2 regions of the Tardiphaga sp. 619_E2_N8_4 genome follow, and region 2 is predicted to be linked to the other one. Evidence: predicted binding sites of a transcription regulator. Region 2 holds the regulator's gene; the other holds the start of a gene.
What was found. Region 2 encodes PhoB, which activates phosphate uptake and scavenging genes when phosphate is short. Its sites were predicted from a motif close to TGTCATNNANCTGTCAT; they were not measured.
Positions count from the first base shown of each region.

Region 1 (9,070 bases), 550 kb from region 2:
CGCTGTCGTCGATCTTCCTAGTATACACGCACACGTCGATCGTGCGGGTGTTCTTCATCACCGCTGCCTCGTTCGGTGCGCTGAGCCTCTACGGCTACACCACCAAGCGTGACATGACGGGCATGGGCTCGTTCCTGCTGATGGGCCTGTTCGGCATCATCATCGCGAGCGTCGTGAACATCTTCGTGGCGTCGTCGATGCTCCAGTTCATTGTGTCGGTTGTCGGCGTGCTGATCTTCGCAGGCCTCACAGCCTACGATACCCAGCGGTTGAAGAACGACTACATCTACGGTTACGCCTCGCAGGGCGGCGATATCGCCGAGCGCGCGGCGATCACCGGTGCCCTGTCGCTCTACTTGAACTTCATCAACCTGTTCACGCTGCTGCTGCAGCTGCTCGGACAGCGCGAATAAGCTTCAGAACATCAAGAAGATCTTAGCCCCGGCCGAAAGGCCGGGGCTTTTCTTTTGGGTGGAGCAAAAATAGTCTCAGCGCCATGTCCGATATTGAAATCAGGCCCGCCACGGCGGCAGATCTGCCCGCGATCACCGCGATCTATGCCGAGGCGGTGCAGTTCGGCACGGCCACGTTCGAACTGATCCCGCCAGATTTGGCCGAGATGACGCGGCGTTTCGAGGGGATGGTGAGCGGGGGCTATCCGTATCTCGCGGCTGTGCTGGAAGGCCGGGTTGTCGGCTATGCCTATGCCAGCGCGCATCGCCCGCGACCGGCCTATCGCTTTACCGTCGAGAATTCGATTTATCTCGATCCGAAAGCCCAACGGCGAGGCGTTGGCGGCAAACTTCTCGCGCGGCTGATCGCCGAATGCGAGAACCGCGGCTACCGCCAGATGGTCGCCGTGATCGGTGACAGCGCCAATGCCGGCTCCATCGCGGTTCATCGCAATGCCGGGTTTCAGATGGTTGGGGTGCATCCCGATGTCGGGTTCAAGTTCGATCGCTGGCTTGATACCGTTTCGATGCAGCTCGCACTTGGCGACGGCGCCCGCACGCTGCCCTGACGCTCTGCGAATCGATTACACCACCGCCAGCTTGCGATCGATCACCAGGAGCACGCGGTCGAGTTCTTGGCCGCGGCGCAGAATCATGCCGCTGGCCGAAATCACGCTATACATGCCCTGCTTGCGCGCCAGCCGCGGATCTTTCTCGATGCGATAGAGCGGCACTTCCGACGAGCGGCGGAACACCGAGAACACCGCGCGGTCGCGCAGAAAGTCGATGGCGTAATCGCGCCACTCGCCGTCGGAGACCATACGGCCGTACAGATTGAGGATGCGGCTGAGCTCAAGGCGGTTGAAGCTGACGACGGGCGCGGCGGCGGCAGAGCCCGTCGCCGCGCGATTCTCGGTGGGCTCAGTATCTCCCGGAATCACATTCATGCAGCGCCTCCTGTCATATCGCCGACATGATCGCGCCGACCGCGGTCCTCTGCAAGGGCCGATCCGCAGGGTTGATGGTAGAAATTTCCCGTCACGGGAACGTCAGGTGAATCTTATTGCCGCCAAATTTTGGCCCATCGGGCGCCCTTCTGGATTGCGACAAGAAGATACTGCGTCGGGTTCGGTTCTTCCGGTCTCGGATTCCTCAGCCCCCAGCCCCCCGCGGTCGTTGGGATCGGACCCTGCGCAGGAAGTTAATCCCCACTGGGCCAACGCAAGTTGGTCCTTTTCTTTTTGGTGGATGCTTTTGCGAGACCATCAAGCGTCATTGCGATAGGCGAAGCGACGAAGGAATCCAGTTTTCGCCGAGGGCTCACAATGATGCAGGCATGCCGCGCGTAAGCGCAGCAGCTACCGAAGTTATCAATCTGAAGACTTACTGTAGCGACGTATAGGCCGCGCCGCGCATCGCGCCGGGCTTGTCGCGCGTGCCGTCTTGCACATAAACGACGGCGGCATCGACACCATCCCTGGAGATGTTCTCCAGCGGCAGCGTCCAGTTGGCGGCGTTGCCGGTCCAGTCACCGACCTTCAGCCAGTTCCGGACGACATTGTAGTAGGTCAGTTGCTTGCCGCGATTCTCGCCGCGACCGACCGTGATCGGCACTGCCTTCGACACGGAACAGATCCAGACTTCGCCATGCGCTGTATCGGGCGCATTGCTCGATGCGGCAACGGACACGTTGACGTGTTTGCCAGAGACGGACATCGACACCGGCACCGTCATCACGGTGCCTTTCTTGGTTTCGCTGATCGCGCCCTGGATACGATCGGCATCGCTGCCGATCACCTGAGTGGCGCCGTTGACGACGACTTGCGGCGTGTAGACGTCACGATCGCCGCGCATCTGTGAATAGGCCTTCTGCCGCGCGCTGAAACGCGAGTCGGCCAGCGTGTCCTTCCAGCCCAGGTAGTCCCAGTAGTCGATCGGCATGCTCAATGCGATCACGGACGGGTCTTTGGCGAGGTCGCCGATGATCTTGTCTGCAGGCGGGCAGGACGAGCAACCTTGCGAGGTAAACAGCTCCACCACGGCCCTAGGCTGGGCCAGCGCGTTACCGCTTGCTGCAATGGCGGCGCACACGCTGAGCGCGCCAGTCCACTGCGATATGCCACCAAAGGATTTCATGAGGTTTTGCCACGCTCGAGGTGAGACACATAACAGACGGTGTCGCACATTGGTGTCGCTAACACGTTCATGCCCTCAAACGCCAGAAGGCGGCCCTTCATAGGCCGCCTTCTGTTCACTAGCCACTCACTTCGCGGTGAGGCACTACGTCACACCACGTATGGGCGTCAGGCTGCAAGCTGACGCAGCACGTAATGCAGGATGCCGCCATTGCGGTAATATTCGAGCTCGTCCAGCGTATCGATGCGGCAGAGCAGCGTCTCCTTGTGGAGTGAGCCATCGGCCGACACGATTTCCGCCACCATCTGCTGGCGCGGCTTGATGTCGCCGGTCAGGCCGCGGATCGTGACCTTCTCGTCGCCCTTGAGGCCGAGTTTCTTCCACGATGAGCCGTTCTCGAAGGTTAGCGGCAGAATGCCCATGCCGACCAGATTGGATCGATGAATACGTTCGAAGCTTTCGGTAATCACGGCGCGAACGCCGAGCAGACGGGTGCCCTTTGCAGCCCAGTCGCGCGACGAACCGTTGCCGTATTCGGCACCGCCGAACACGACCAGCGGCACTTGTTCGGCCTGGTACTTCATCGCGGCGTCGTAGATCGACATCGCTTCGCCATCGGGCCAGTGCTTGGTCATGCCGCCTTCCGGTACGTTGCCGTCAGCACCCTGCATCATGAAGTTCTTGATGCGGATATTGGCAAAGGTGCCGCGCATCATCACTTCGTGGTTGCCGCGGCGCGTGCCGTACTGGTTGAAGTCGGCCGGGCGCACCTGGTGCTCCGACAGATACTTGCCCGCGGGTGAGGTGAGCTTGATCGAACCGGCAGGCGAGATGTGGTCGGTAGTGATCTTGTCGCCGAACAGAGCCAGGATGCGCGCATCGATGATGTCGGTGGTCGGCTCCGGTTCCTTCTTCATGCCTTCGAAGTAGGGTGGGTTCTGCACATAGGTCGAACCCATGTTCCACTTGTAGGTCTCGCTCTCGACCGTCTTGATCTTGCGCCAGTTGGCGTCGCCGTCGAACACGTTTGCGTACTTCTTCTTGAAGATCGTCGACGTCACGTACTTCTTGATGAAGGCGTTGATATCCTTCGTGGTCGGCCAGATGTCTTTCAGGAACACCGGCTTGCCATCTTTACCTTCGCCGATCGGCTCGATCGCGAGATTCTTGGTCACCGTACCGGCAAGTGCGTGCGCGACGACCAGCGGCGGCGAGGCGAGATAGTTTGCCTGCACGTCCGGCGAGACGCGACCCTCGAAGTTACGGTTGCCCGAAAGAACCGCTGCGGCAACGATGCCGTTGTCGTTGATCGACTTCGAAATCTCCGGCGGCAGCGGGCCGGAATTGCCGATACAGGTGGTGCAGCCGAAGCCGACGAGGTTGAAGCCGATCTTGTCGAGGTCGAGCTGCAAGCCGGAATTGGCGAGATATTCAGCGACGACCTGCGAGCCCGGCGCCAGCGAGGTCTTCACCCACGGCTTGGTCTTGAGGCCCTTGGCCACGGCGTTACGTGCCAGCAGGCCGGCGGCGATCAGCACGCTCGGATTCGAGGTGTTGGTGCAGGAGGTGATGGCAGCGATCACCACGTCGCCATGGCCGACATCGAAGTTCTTGCCCTCGACGGGGAAGCGCGCGTTGTGGTTATCCGGCTTCTTGTATTCGGTGGTTAGCGCGGCAGAGAAGCCTTCGGCGATGGCGGGCAGTGCGACGCGGCCTTCCGGACGCTTCGGGCCGGCCATCGAGGGTACGACGTCGCCGAGATCGAGCTTCAGCGTTTCGGTGAACACCGGATCGGGCGACTTGGCGGTGCGGTACAGGCCCTGCGCCTTGGCATAAGCGGCAACCAGTGCGACACGCGCCGATTTGCGGCCCGAAGTTTTCAGATAGTCGATGGTGGCGGCATCGACCGGGAAGAAGCCGCAGGTCGCGCCATATTCCGGCGCCATATTTCCGATTGTCGCCTTGTCAGCGACCGACATGGCGTCGAGGCCGGGGCCGTAGAATTCCACGAACTTGCCGACGACGCCCTGCTTGCGCAGCATCTGGGTGACGGTGAGCACGAGGTCGGTGGCGGTGACGCCTTCCTTGAGTGCGCCCGACAGCTTGAAGCCGACCACGTCGGGCAGCAGCATCGACTGCGGCTGGCCTAGCATCGCGGCTTCCGCCTCGATGCCGCCGACGCCCCAGCCGAGCACGGCGAGGCCGTTGACCATGGTGGTGTGCGAGTCGGTGCCGACCAGCGTGTCCGGATAGGCGACCTCGAAGGTGCCGGTCTTCTTGCCGACCGTCATCTTCTGCTTCTTCGTCCAGACGGTCTGGGCGAGATATTCGAGATTGACCTGGTGGCAGATGCCGGTGCCGGGCGGCACGACGGAGAAATTCGAGAACGCGCTCTGGCCCCACTTCAGGAACTCGTAGCGCTCCTTGTTCTGCTTGTACTCTTCGGCGACGTTCTTGCCGAACGCCTTGTTGTCACCGAAGAAGTTCACGATCACCGAGTGGTCGATGACCAGATCGACCGGGACCAGCGGGTTGATCTTCTTGGGATCGCCCTTCAGCGCCTGCATCGCGTTGCGCATGGCAGCAAGATCGACTACCGCGGGGACGCCAGTGAAGTCCTGCATCAGCACGCGCGCAGGGCGGAACGAGATTTCGTGCTCAAGCTTGCGCTTCTTCAGCCATTTCGAGAAAGCAACGATGTCTTCCTTCTTGACGCTGCGGCCGTCCTCGTTGCGCAGCAGATTCTCGAGCAGGACCTTCATCGAATACGGCAGCTTCGAAATGCCCGTCAGACCGTTTTTCTCAGCGAGCGGCAGGCTGTAGTACACGTAAGTTTTAGCGCCCACCTTGAGGGTTTTTTGGCACCTGAAACTGTCGAGCGAGGTCATGTGAAGGGGTCCCAATTCAGTTGACCGATACCCGGAAAATGGTACCGAGACACCGTCGGCGGAGAAGGCCGGTTTGCTTGCAGGCGCCGATTGTGTGCTGCATCAAGTTCCGACTTATAGAATCTTTCTAGAACCGCTGCCATATCGACAATCGTTTGCAGCCCTGCGAAATGATGCAACAACGCCGCGGCGACCTCTGAACCAAATCAGATGGTCATGGAAGGGTTAGGATGCGGCTCTCGGGGCGCAATTTGAGATGCCTGCGGGGGGGCCGCGAAGTCTTCGCCGGGCTCGATTTCGATGCCACGGCAGGCACGGCCGTGGCGGTCATTGGCCCTAACGGGGCAGGCAAAACCTCATTGCTGCGGTTGATCGCAGGCCTGCTGGCGCCCGCCGAGGGCTCCATCACTCTCGAGGGAGGCGACGGCGAAATGACCGTTGCCGAACAGGCCCATTACCTGGGCCACCGCGACGCCATGAAGCCGGCTTTGACGGTGACGGAAAACCTGACCTTCTGGGCCGACTTCCTCGGTGGCACGCCGGCCGATCCAGCCACGTGCATTGCAGCAGTAGGTCTCTCCCATGCCGCAGCATTGCCCGCGGGTTTCTTGTCGGCCGGCCAGCGTCGCCGGCTGTCGATTGCGCGATTGCTGACCGTCCGCCGGCCGATCTGGCTGCTCGACGAACCGACCGCAGCGCTGGATCTCGCCAGCCAGCGAGTGTTTGCGGGGCTGATGACAGATCATCTCGCATCGGGCGGGCTGGTTATTGCCGCGACCCATGGTCCGCTCGGCATTCCCGCCCGGGAGTTGCGCATCGGGGGCGAGGCGTGAGTGCCCTTGGCGCGTTGATTCGCCGTGACATCCGTATTGCCGTCCGGGTCGGCGGCGGGGCGCTGATCGGTGTGCTGTTCTTTCTGACGGTTGTCGTGCTGATGCCTTTCGCGCTGGGGCCGGATCTAGCGCTGCTGGCACGACTGGGGCCGGCGATTCTATGGCTCGGGGCGCTGCTCGCGAGCCTGCTGACGCTAGACCGGTTGTTTACCGCCGATCACGACGATGGCTCGCTGGATCTCATTCTGATGAGCCGGACGCCACTGGAACTCGCCTGCGCCGCCAAGGCTCTTGCGCACTGGCTGGCCGCGGGCGTGCCGCTGATCGTCGCGACGCCAGTGCTGGGGCTGCTGCTCAATCTCGACGGACCGGCGACGCTGGCGGTCGCCCTGACGCTGTTGGCGGGCACGCCGGCGCTGACCTTCACCGGCATGATCGGGGCTGCGCTGGCGGTGACCCTGCAGCGCGGAGGGCTCTTGCTGGCGGTGCTGGTGTTGCCGTTATCGATACCGGTGCTGATTTTCGGCGTTGCGGCCTCCAATGCGGCCATCGCCGGACAGTTGTCATTCTCGACGCCATTCTCGATCCTCTGCGCGCTATCGCTGGCGAGCCTCGTGATCGGGCCTTTCGCGGCGGCGGCGAGCCTGCGGCATGGACTGGATTGAGACAGTTGGATGGATCACGACAGGCTGAGACACTGGATTGACCTGGGTCAACTCGTCGCGAGCTATGTTGAACAAGAATAAGTTGCATTGATCGCGGACAGGGCCGCGACTATTGGAAATGCCATGACGCTGACCGAACTCGCCAATCCAACCCGGTTCCTGTCGCTCGCCACCCGCATCCTGCCGTGGCTGGCGATAGTGACGGGCGTTCTGCTCGCAATCGGCCTGTATCAGTCGGCCATGGCCCCGGATGACTACCAGCAGGGTGCTACCGTCAAGATCATGTTCATCCATGTGCCGAACGCCTGGCTATCGATGTTCGTCTGGGGGGTCATGAGCGTGGCATCGCTGGGCACGCTGGTGTGGCGGCATCCGCTCGCCGATGTCGCCGCCAAATCCGCGGCGCCGATCGGCGCGGCCTTCACCTTTCTCGCACTGGTCACGGGGTCGCTGTGGGGCCGGCCGATGTGGGGTACCTATTGGGAATGGGACGCCCGACTGACTTCGGTGCTCATTCTGTTTCTGATGTATCTCGGCCTGATCGCGCTGTGGCGCGCCGTCGAAGATCCATCGCGGGCGGCGCGCGCCGCGGCGGTGCTGACCTTGGTCGGCGCCATCAATATTCCGATCATCAAGTTCTCGGTCGATTGGTGGAATACGCTGCATCAGCCTGCGTCGGTGATGAAGATGGGCGGCTCGTCGCTCGACAAGTCGTTTCTGATTCCCCTGCTGGTGATGGCGGTGGCATTCTCACTGCTGTTCATCACGCTGCATCTCGCGGCCATGCGTAACGAGATCCTGCGGCGCCGCCTGCGCGCGCTGCAGATGCTGCAGGCCTCAAAGCCGGTGGCACTCCCGTGATGGCGCTTGGTCCCTACGCATCTTTCATCGTCACGTCCTACGCGCTGGTCGCAGCGGTGGTGCTGATCCTCATCGTGTGGATCGCCATCGATCATCGTCGCGTCCGCGCGCGGCTGCATGAGTTGGAATCCTCCGGCGTGGCGCGGCGCTCGGGTCGTGGTGCGACGGATCTCACATGACCACGCAAGCCACTCCGAAGCGCCGCTGGATGCTCGCGCTGCCTCTGCTGATCTTTGCCGCGCTCGCAGGGCTGTTCTGGTTTCGGCTCGGAGCCGACCCCGCGAAACTGCCCTCGGCATTGATCGGCCGCGCCGCGCCACAGACGACATTACCGGCACTGGAAGGCCTTACCGATAGCGGTGCGCCGGTACCGGGTCTCGATCCCGCAGCCTTCAAGGGCAAGGTCAGTCTCGTTAATGTCTGGGCATCGTGGTGCGTGCCGTGCCACGAGGAGGCACCGCTGCTGACAGAACTCGGCAAGGACAAACGGCTGCAACTGGTCGGCATCAACTACAAGGACGCACCGGACAACGCGCGCCGCTTTCTCGGTCGTTACGGCAATCCGTTCGGCATCGTTGGCGTCGACGGCAACGGCCGCGCCGCGATCGAATGGGGTGTCTATGGCGTGCCCGAAACCTTCATCGTCGGCCGCGACGGCCGCATCGCCTACAAGATGGTTGGTGGCATCACGCAGGAAAATTACGAGCGCGTGCTGAAAGTCGAGATCGACAAGGCACTGCAGGCAGGGTCCTGACGCCTATTGATCGGTCGCCTCGAGCCGCCGGGCAATATGAAACGACTTCGCGGTCACCAGCCAGGCATCGCCGATGTGATGATAGGACAGGTAGTCGCAATACCAGAGCGTATCGATCCGAACGAGAACCTTGACCAGCGCCTGGGTCGGTGCGGCGAAGTCCACCAGCAACACCGCCTGCTCGCGCGGCGCGCCCTTGCTCTTTGGCGATGGTGTAGAGGCCAGCATCGCCTTGTAGTCTGCGGCCGGCAGCAAACGTAGGCTGCCGGCGCGCAGTCCATGCAGTTGTGCACTTCCGGCAAATACCTGATCGAAATGCGAGACGTCGTTATCGAACATCAGGTCGAAGTAGCATTCGACGGCATCGAGCAGTGATTGCGTTATCAGTCGGTCGGGCATCGGGATGCTCTTTCGTTGGGAGAGTGAGTCCGACGATGACACTTGACCCCTGCGCATGTCCTTGCGAACTTGGCTAATATCG
Region 1 is NZ_JBPWQJ010000001.1:1,218,509-1,227,578, forward strand. It holds gene AB8A23_RS05795 (Bax inhibitor-1/YccA family protein) at 1-413, shown strand, start outside; gene AB8A23_RS05800 (GNAT family N-acetyltransferase) at 497-1,021, shown strand; gene AB8A23_RS05805 (DUF2794 domain-containing protein) at 1,037-1,399, opposite strand; gene AB8A23_RS05810 (DUF1223 domain-containing protein) at 1,836-2,588, opposite strand; gene acnA (aconitate hydratase AcnA) at 2,756-5,476, opposite strand; gene ccmA (heme ABC exporter ATP-binding protein CcmA) at 5,707-6,309, shown strand; gene ccmB (heme exporter protein CcmB) at 6,306-6,974, shown strand; gene AB8A23_RS05830 (heme ABC transporter permease) at 7,098-7,835, shown strand; gene ccmD (heme exporter protein CcmD) at 7,835-8,014, shown strand; gene AB8A23_RS05840 (DsbE family thiol:disulfide interchange protein) at 8,011-8,589, shown strand; gene AB8A23_RS05845 (nuclear transport factor 2 family protein) at 8,593-8,988, opposite strand.
Region 1: AB8A23_RS05805 (DUF2794 domain-containing protein) is a predicted target of PhoB. The motif match lies at 1,411-1,427, and genes of this name have one in related genera.

Region 2 (9,070 bases):
CATGTTTTCGCCGTGGCCAGATCGGCTGCGGCATTCCGCGATCATCCTGCTGGCCGCCGGCCTGGCCTTGGCCGCATTGGTGTTTTTCGGCGAGCTGTCACCGCTGCGCGCGGGCATCGTGTTCGTCTGCATCGCCGGCGCGGCGCTGGTGCCGTGGCGGCTGCATGACGTGGTGACGGCGCGCGACGAGGCGCTGGCCGCCAATCCTGTCGAGGCGCCCGCGGTGCGCGCCATCATTGCCGGCATTCCCGATCCCGCCGTGCTGCTCGACCGTGCCGGCCGCGTCATCCATCTCAATGCCGCAGCGGCGCAGCTTGCGCCGGCACTCCGCAAGAACGAACTGGCGCAATTCGCGCTGCGTTCGCCGGAAATCATCACCGCCTTGCGCGAGTCCATCGCCACCACCGAGCCGCGCCGCGCGACCTATCTCGATCATGTCCCGGTCGATCGTTGGATGGAACTGATGATCACGCCGGTGCCGGTTCCGACCGCCTTTGGCGGCACCGACACCTGCATGCTGATGACGTTCCACGACCAGACGCCGCTGCGCCGTGTCGAGGAAATGCGTGCCGACTTCGTCGCCAATGCCAGCCACGAGCTGCGCACGCCGCTGGCGGCGCTGTCCGGCTTCATTGACACGTTGCAGGGACCGGCCAAGGACGACGCCAAGGCGCGCGAGCGCTTTCTCGGCATCATGCACGCGCAGGCGACCCGCATGGCACGGCTGATCGATGATCTGCTGTCGCTGTCGCGCGTCGAACTGTCGGCGCATGTGCGGCCAGATACGCTGGTCGATATTCTCCCCATCATCCGCCAAGTCGGCGACGGGCTGGAGCCGCTGGCCAATGAGCGCAACGTCAGGATCGAAATGGCGCTGCCGGAGACGCCGGTGTCCATCGCTGGCGATCGCGAGGAATTGCTTCGGCTGTTCGAGAACCTGATCGAGAACGCGCTGAAATACGGCGCGTCCGGTGGCAAGGTGGACGTATCGTTGACCACGGAGTCGACTTCGGAGGGTGTGCCGGAAATCCGCGTCGCCGTGCGGGACTATGGCCCGGGCATCGCCCCCGAGCATCTGCCGCGCCTGACTGAGCGTTTCTACCGGGTCGATGTCGGCGACAGCCGCGCACAGGGCGGTACGGGCCTCGGCCTCTCGCTGGTGAAGCACATCCTGAACCGGCATCGCGGCCGGCTGCTGATCGAAAGCGTGCCGAAGAATGGCGCGACTTTTACCGCCGCCTTTCCGCAGGTGAAGACGCCGCCAGCGCCTCCCGTCTCCGCGGCGTCCTGACGCCTTAAACTCCCTTCGTTCTCTTGCGCCCGTCAGGGCCGCCCTCGGGCGGTCCCGCATCGCTGCGCTTCGCTCAGACAGTCAAAAAAGCCCTGGCGGATGGTGCGGCATTGCGTCCGATCACCCTCAATACCGTGCCCGCCGCTGTCATACGCGCGCATGCGCGCGAGGCCGGATTCCGCCTGCTGAAACATATTGTTAACCCCTGTGACGGTCGATTTTGACGGCCTGGCATGTCCCGTATGGCAGGGCATTTTCGATGTCATTTGCACGGTAAAATTATCCGCGGAGGCAGAAAAACAAAGCATTTACAGATGCTTGGTGCCGTCATCCAAGTGTCACGGAACTATCATAAAAGCACAATCGACCACCCCTAAACGGGCGGCGTGAGCACAACTGGCGCATCCGGCGCGGTCGCTCACGAGATTGGAGACATCCCATGAAATTCCTCAAAGCGATCGTCGCTGCCGGCCTTGTTGCCGCCTCGACCTCGGCATTTGCCGCCGACATCACGGGTGCCGGCGCAACCTTCCCGTTCCCGGTCTATTCGAAGTGGGCCGACGCCTACAAGAAAGAGACTGGCAATGGTTTGAACTACCAGTCGATTGGTTCGGGCGCCGGCATCAAGCAGATCCAGGCCAAGACCGTGACCTTCGGCGCCACCGACGCGCCGCTCAAGGCTGAGCAGCTCGAGAAGGACGGCCTGGTTCAGTGGCCGATGGTGATGGGCGCGATCGTTCCCGTCGTGAATCTCGAAGGCATTGCCTCGGGCGAGCTGGTTCTCTCCGGCGAAGTGCTCGGCGACATCTATCTCGGCAAGGTCACCAAGTGGGACGACGCTGCCATCGCCAAGCTGAACCCGAAGCTGAAGCTGCCCTCGGCCGCGATCACCGTCGTTCGCCGTTCGGACGGTTCGGGCACCACCTTCAACTTCACCGACTATCTGTCCAAGGCCTCGGCTGACTGGAAGACCAAGGTCGGCACCGGCACGGCTGTCGAGTGGCCGGTTGGCGTCGGCGCCAAGGGCAATGAAGGCGTTGCCGGCAATGTCGGTCAGACCAAGAACGCCATCGGTTACGTTGAATATGCTTACGCCAAGCAGAACAAGCTGACCTATGCCGGTCTGATCAACAAGGCTGGCAAGACCGTGCAGCCGACCATCGCTGCCTTCCAGGCCGCTGCGTCGAATGCCGATTGGGCCAAGGCTCCCGGCTATTACGTGATCCTCACCGACCAGCCGGGCGACGCGTCCTGGCCGATCACTGCCGCGACCTTCATCCTGATGCACAAGACTCCGGTCGATAAGGCTGCATCGGCTGAAGCCGTGAAGTTCTTCAAGTGGTCGTTCGAAAAGGGCGGCAAGATGGCTGAAGAGCTCGACTACATTCCGATGCCGGAACCCGTCGTCAAGCTGATCGAAAAGACCTGGTCGGCTGACATCAAGAGCTGATCGTGTGTGGGAGCGGAGGAGAGGGGCATCTCTCCTCCGCTTCATTCTCTCAAGTCCGATTTGAGCTCTCTAAAGACATCACGCCCTGATCGACCCGCGCGGGGCGCAGCGTTTCAGGTATAGTAACAATCACAGGGGACTGGCGTGGCAGACATGGCCGTACAGAGCTCATCGATGGAAGCAGCCGGGCCTTATGACCGCGCAAAGGCTTTGAGCGCCTTCAAGTTCGGGGATCAGGCGTTCTACTGGATCACGCGCATTTGCGCGATGTCCGTCCTGCTTATCCTCGGTGGCATCATTCTCTCCCTGATTGCCGGCGCCTGGCCGGCGATGAAGGAATTCGGTTTTGCGTTCCTGTGGACGCAGCGCTGGGCGCCATCCGCTGATCCGCCGGTGCTCGGTGCCGTCGGTCCGATCTATGGCACGCTGATCACCTCGGTGATCGCGATGGCTATCGCCATCCCGGTCGGTCTCGGCATCGCGATCTTCCTCACCGAACTGTGCCCGAACTGGCTACGCCGCCCGATCGGCATGGCGGTTGAGCTTCTCGCTGGTATTCCCTCAATCATCTACGGCATGTGGGGCTTCTTCGTGCTCGGCCCGTTCCTGGCCAATCACGTGCAGCCGTTCATGATCAATGCCTTCGAAGGCGTGCCGGTGCTCGGTACCATCTTCGCCGGCCCGCCGTCCTATCTCTCGCTGTTCAACGCGTCGCTGATCCTCGCCATCATGGTGCTGCCCTTCATTACCTCGATCTCGGTCGACGTGTTCAAGACGGTGCCGCCGGTGCTCAAGGAAGCCGCTTACGGCGTCGGTTGCACCACCTGGGAAGTCGTCCGCAACGTCGTCATCCCCTACACCCGCGTCGGTGTGATCGGCGGCGTCATGCTGGCACTTGGCCGAGCGCTCGGTGAAACGATGGCGGTGACCTTCATCATCGGCAACTCGTTCCGCATCACAGGCTCGATCTTTGGCCCGGGCACAACGATCTCGGCGGCGATCGCCAGCGAGTTCGCGGAGAGTGACGGTCTGCATCAATCGGGCCTGATCCTGCTCGGTCTCCTGCTGTTCGTACTGACATTCTTCGTGCTCTCGGCAGCGCGTTTGATGCTGCTGCGTCTGGAAAAGAAGGCGGGCAACTAACATGAACCCGATTTACGCATCCCGCCGTCGCCACGATACGATCATCCGTCTGCTTTGCGTCGGTGCCGCTCTCTTTGGCGTTACCTGGCTCGCGCTGATCCTGTTCACGCTGTTCTACAACGGTCTCGCGGGCATCAGCCTGCAGATATTCACCCAGAACACGCCGCCGCCCGGCTCCATGGAAGGCGGCCTGCTCAATGCCATCGTCGGTTCGGTCATGATGACCGTCATCGGCGTCGGCATCGGCGCGCCGCTCGGCCTGTTTGCCGGCACCTATCTCGCGGAATACGGCAAGCACGACAAACTCACCTCGGTGATCCGCTTCATCAACGACGTGTTGCTGTCGGCCCCGTCCATCATCATCGGCCTGTTCGTTTATGGCGCGGTGGTGATTCCGATGGGCGGCTTCTCGGCTCTCGCCGGCTCGCTCGCGCTCGCCGTGATCGTGATCCCGGTCGTCGTCCGCACCACCGAGGACATGCTCGGCCTGGTGCCCAATCCGTTGCGTGAAGCGGCCTCGGCGCTCGGCCTGCCGCGTTCCTTGGTCATCAAGCGGATCGCCTATCGTGCAGCCCGTTCCGGTCTCATCACCGGCGTGCTGCTGGCGACCGCACGTGTCGCCGGTGAAACGGCGCCGCTGCTGTTCACCGCGCTGAGTAACCAGTTCTTCAGCCTCGATCTCACCAAGACGATGGCCAACCTGCCGGTGACCATCAACAACTTCGTGCAGAGCCCCTACGAGTACTGGAAGCAGCTCGCCTGGAGCGGTGCCCTGATCATCACCTTGACCGTACTTGCCCTTAACATTGGCGCGCGCATTCTCGGCGCCGAGAGGACAGCAAAATGAGTGAGCTTTCTGTGTCGTCTGGCGTTCCTTCCGTTTCGATGCCGCCGCCGTCGGCCCTGCAGGGCGAGAGCCGGCCCAAGGTCACCGTGCGCGATCTCAACTTCTACTATGGCGAACACCACGCTCTGAAGAAGATCAACCTGACGCTGATGGCGAACCGCGTGACTGCGTTCATCGGCCCGTCGGGCTGCGGCAAGTCCACGCTGCTGCGCATCTTCAACCGCATGTATGACCTGTATCCCGGCCAACGTGCCGAAGGTCAGCTCATGCTCGACAACCAGAACATTCTGGATCCGAAGCTGGATCTCAACCTGCTGCGCGCCCGCGTCGGCATGGTGTTCCAGAAGCCGACCCCGTTCCCGATGACGATCTATGAAAACATCGCCTTCGGTATCCGCCTCTATGAAAAGATCTCCAAGTCGGAGATGGACGTGCGCGTCGAGAAGGCGCTGCGCGGCGGTGCGCTGTGGAACGAAGTCAAGGACAAGCTCAACGCATCGGGCCTCAGCCTGTCGGGCGGTCAGCAGCAGCGCCTGTGCATCGCGCGCACCATCGCGGTGCGGCCAGAAGTGATCCTGTTCGACGAGCCGTGCTCGGCGCTGGATCCGATCTCGACCGCGAAAATCGAGGAGCTGATCGACGAGTTGAAGGATCAGTACACGATCGCGATCGTGACCCATAACATGCAGCAGGCTGCCCGCGTCTCCGACAGCACGGCCTTCATGTATCTCGGCGAGTTGATCGAGTTCGATCAGACCAACAAGATCTTCACGTCGCCGACCGATCGCCGCACCCAGGATTACATCACCGGCCGCTTCGGCTGACGCGACATATTCGCGGGAGGAATTTGAGATGGCTTTTGAACACACCACCAAGGCTTTCGACGACGATCTGCAGGAGCTGACCCGTCTCGTTGCCGAGATGGGTGGCCTCGCGGAACGGCAGATCGTCGAATCCGTCGATGCGCTGATCCGCCGGGACGTCGCGCTCGGTGCGCGCGTCGTCGCCACTGACTCCGAGATCGACCAGTTGCAGCGCACGATCGAAGAGCGCGCCGTGCTGACCATCGCCAAGCGCCAGCCGATGGCTGTCGATCTGCGCGAGATCGTCGGCGCGCTGCGCGTCGCCACCGATCTGGAACGCATCGGCGATCTCTCCAAGAATATCGGTAAGCGCGTCAATGCACTCGACAGCGACTTCCATCCGCTGAAGCTGATCCGCGGCCTCGAGCACATGACCGACCTCGTGACCACCCAGGTCAAGGCTGTGCTCGACGCCTATGCCGCACACGATCTGCCCGCCGCGATGACGGTGTGGAAGGGCGACGAGGAAATCGACGCGATCTGCACCTCGCTGTTCCGCGAACTCCTGACCTATATGATGGAAGACCCGCGTAATATTTCGTTCTGTATCCACCTGATGTTCTGCGCCAAGAATATCGAGCGGATCGGTGACCATGCCACCAATATTGCGGAAACCGTGTTCTACATGATCGAGGGCCAGCAGATCCTCGACAAGCGCCCGAAGGGCGACATGACCACATTCGCGAATACGCCGACGGTCTGAAGCATGATCCGGAAAAGTGGAAGCCAGTCTTCCGCAAGGATCATGATCTAAAGGCTTTTCGGACGTCACTGAGGATATTGACCATATGGCTGTGAATGCACGCATTCTGGTGGTGGAGGACGAGGAAGCCCTCACGACGCTTCTTCGCTACAATCTCGACGCCGAAGGCTATGATGTTGAAACCGTCGCTCGCGGCGACGATGCGGACACCCGCTTGAAGGAGCGGGTGCCGGATCTCGTGGTGCTCGACTGGATGCTGCCGGGCCTGTCCGGCATCGAACTGTGCCGCCGCTTGCGCGCACGGCCTGAAACCAAGGCATTGCCGATCATCATGCTGACGGCGCGTGGCGAAGAGAGCGAGCGCGTCCGCGGTCTCGCCACCGGTGCCGACGACTACATCGTCAAGCCGTTCTCCGTGCCGGAGCTCCTGGCCCGCGTGAAGGGCCTGCTCCGTCGTGCAGCTCCCGAGCGTCTCGCCACTGTCCTGGCGTTTGGCGACATCGAACTCGACCGTGACAAGCGCCGCGTCGTGCGCTCAAGCCGTCCGATCGATCTCGGTCCGACCGAATATCGCCTGCTGGAGTTCTTCCTGGAACATCCGGGCCGCGTGTTCAGCCGCGAGCAGTTGCTCGACAGCGTCTGGGGCCGCGACATCTATATCGACGAGCGCACCGTCGACGTGCATATCGGCCGCCTGCGCAAGCTGCTCAATCCCGCCGGTGAGCCCGATCCGATCCGCACCGTGCGCGGCGCCGGCTACGCGCTGGACGACCGGTTCGACAAGGCGGCGGAGTAGGTATCTTCCTTCTCCCCGCCTGCGGGGAGAAGGTGGCCCGGCATTGCGCAGCGACGCCGGGTCGGATGAGGGGGACTCTCCATCGGCTTCGGAGTCTGTGGAGCGGGGCCCTCACCCGACGCCCTCATGCTTCGCATGCGGACGCCGACATCTCCCCGCAAGCGGGGCGAGGTTAGAAGCCCCAAACAAAAAATGCCCGGCTCATCACCGGGCATTTTCATTTGGTTTAGATATCTTCCAGCTCAGCGCGTCGGCTTCGGCACCGCGCGGCGGCGGTCGCTGGCCGGCTGATAGGCGATGCGCGAGTGATGTGCGCAATAGGGGGCGCCGGCCAGGGCCTTGCCGCCGCAGAAATAGAAGTCCGCGCTCGACGGATCGCCGATCGGCCAATGGCAGGTGGCTTCGTTGAGTTCGACCAGCGACAGGCGCTGGCTGATCGGCACAATGTTGTCATAGGCGATCGGGTCGGGCTCGGCCTCGATCTCGTAGTTATGGGCCAATGCTGTGTTGCCGCGCGCCATCGGGCGGGCGACGCGTACCATCTGCTGCGCCGGGCGCGCCTTGCGCTGCCGCGGAGCTGCCGAGGAGGGGCTCTTGGCACGGCCGGACAGGCCGAGACGGTGCACCTTGCCGATTACGGCGTTGCGGGTCACGTTACCGAGTTCCGCAGCGATCTGGCTCGCGGAAAGGCCGCCTTCCCAGAGTTTCTTCAACTGTTCGACGCGATCGTCGGTCCATGTCATTACCGTCATCGCCGTTTTCCCTTCGTGAGCGCCGGCCTGACCGGGCAGCGCTGCGAGTTGAGACTTCAAAAATCCCTGCGGTCAGAATCCTTTAGCGCTCACCGGGCGCGAATTTCGCGTCCGGCTGTTACGCCGCACTGGATGTGTCAAAAGGATCTACCGCCGCACGAGATGTCGTATCCGACGAGGCAAAAGCTACAATATGCCGTGACTCGCGCGCAAGAGTCGGGCATGCCGCGTCCACATGCTTCTGCAAATAAAGCTGCAAAATCGGCTTTTTCTGCGACTCCGTGTGACTCGAAAGCCGCAGTGCGCGGTTGACAGTCTTCACAGCACACATAGAATAATGCCCACGTGCCGCCCGAGAAGGGCGGCACGTTTCGTTTCTAGGGTCCGTTGTTCGATTTCGCACAGTTGTCATCGACGCGGCCGCAGTCTTTTCGATCGGATCGGTTATGACCAGCAACGCAACGTCTTCGCCCCTCTCTCAGGCTCACTTGCTGCCTGTTTTCGCGCGTGCGGATGTCGCTTTCGAGCGCGGTGAAGGCGCGTGGCTGATTGGAACCGATGGCGAGCGTTATCTCGATTTCACCAGCGGCGTTGCCGTGAACGCGCTGGGCCATGCGCACCCACATATGGTCGCCGCATTGCAGGAGCAGGCCACCAAGCTCTGGCACATGTCGAACCTGTTCAAGAGCCCGGACGGCGAGCGCCTCGCCGCGCGGCTGTGCGAACAGAGCTTTGCCGACTTCGTATTCTTCGCCAATTCGGGTGCGGAAGCGATGGAATGCGCGATCAAGGTGACCCGCCACTATCATTTCTCCAAGGGCCACCCCGAGCGCACGCGCATTATCACCTTTGAAGGCGCATTCCATGGCCGCACCCTCGGCACGCTGGCGGCGACCGGCGCTGCCAAATATCTTGAAGGCTATGGCACGCCGCTCGACGGCTTCGATCAGTTGCCGCTCGGCGATATCGAAGCGGTGAAGAAGGCGATCGGTCCGAACACCGCCGGCATTCTCATCGAGCCGCTGCAGGGTGAGGGTGGCGTGCGTGCACCGAGCAACGCGTTCTTCGGCGCGCTACGCGAACTCTGCGACAAGAACGGCATTCTGCTGATCTTCGACGAAGTGCAGACCGGCATGGGCCGCACCGGCGAGTTGTTCGCCTATCAGCGCATTGGTGTGACGCCTGATGTGATGTCGCTCGCCAAGGCGCTCGGTGGCGGCTTCCC
Region 2 is NZ_JBPWQJ010000001.1:669,748-678,817, reverse strand. It holds gene AB8A23_RS03210 (ATP-binding protein) at 1-1,291, shown strand, start outside; gene pstS (phosphate ABC transporter substrate-binding protein PstS) at 1,731-2,741, shown strand; gene pstC (phosphate ABC transporter permease subunit PstC) at 2,895-3,884, shown strand; gene pstA (phosphate ABC transporter permease PstA) at 3,886-4,731, shown strand; gene pstB (phosphate ABC transporter ATP-binding protein PstB) at 4,728-5,555, shown strand; gene phoU (phosphate signaling complex protein PhoU) at 5,584-6,297, shown strand; gene phoB (phosphate regulon transcriptional regulator PhoB) at 6,389-7,093, shown strand; gene AB8A23_RS03175 (GcrA family cell cycle regulator) at 7,336-7,845, opposite strand; gene AB8A23_RS03170 (aspartate aminotransferase family protein) at 8,292-9,070, shown strand, end outside.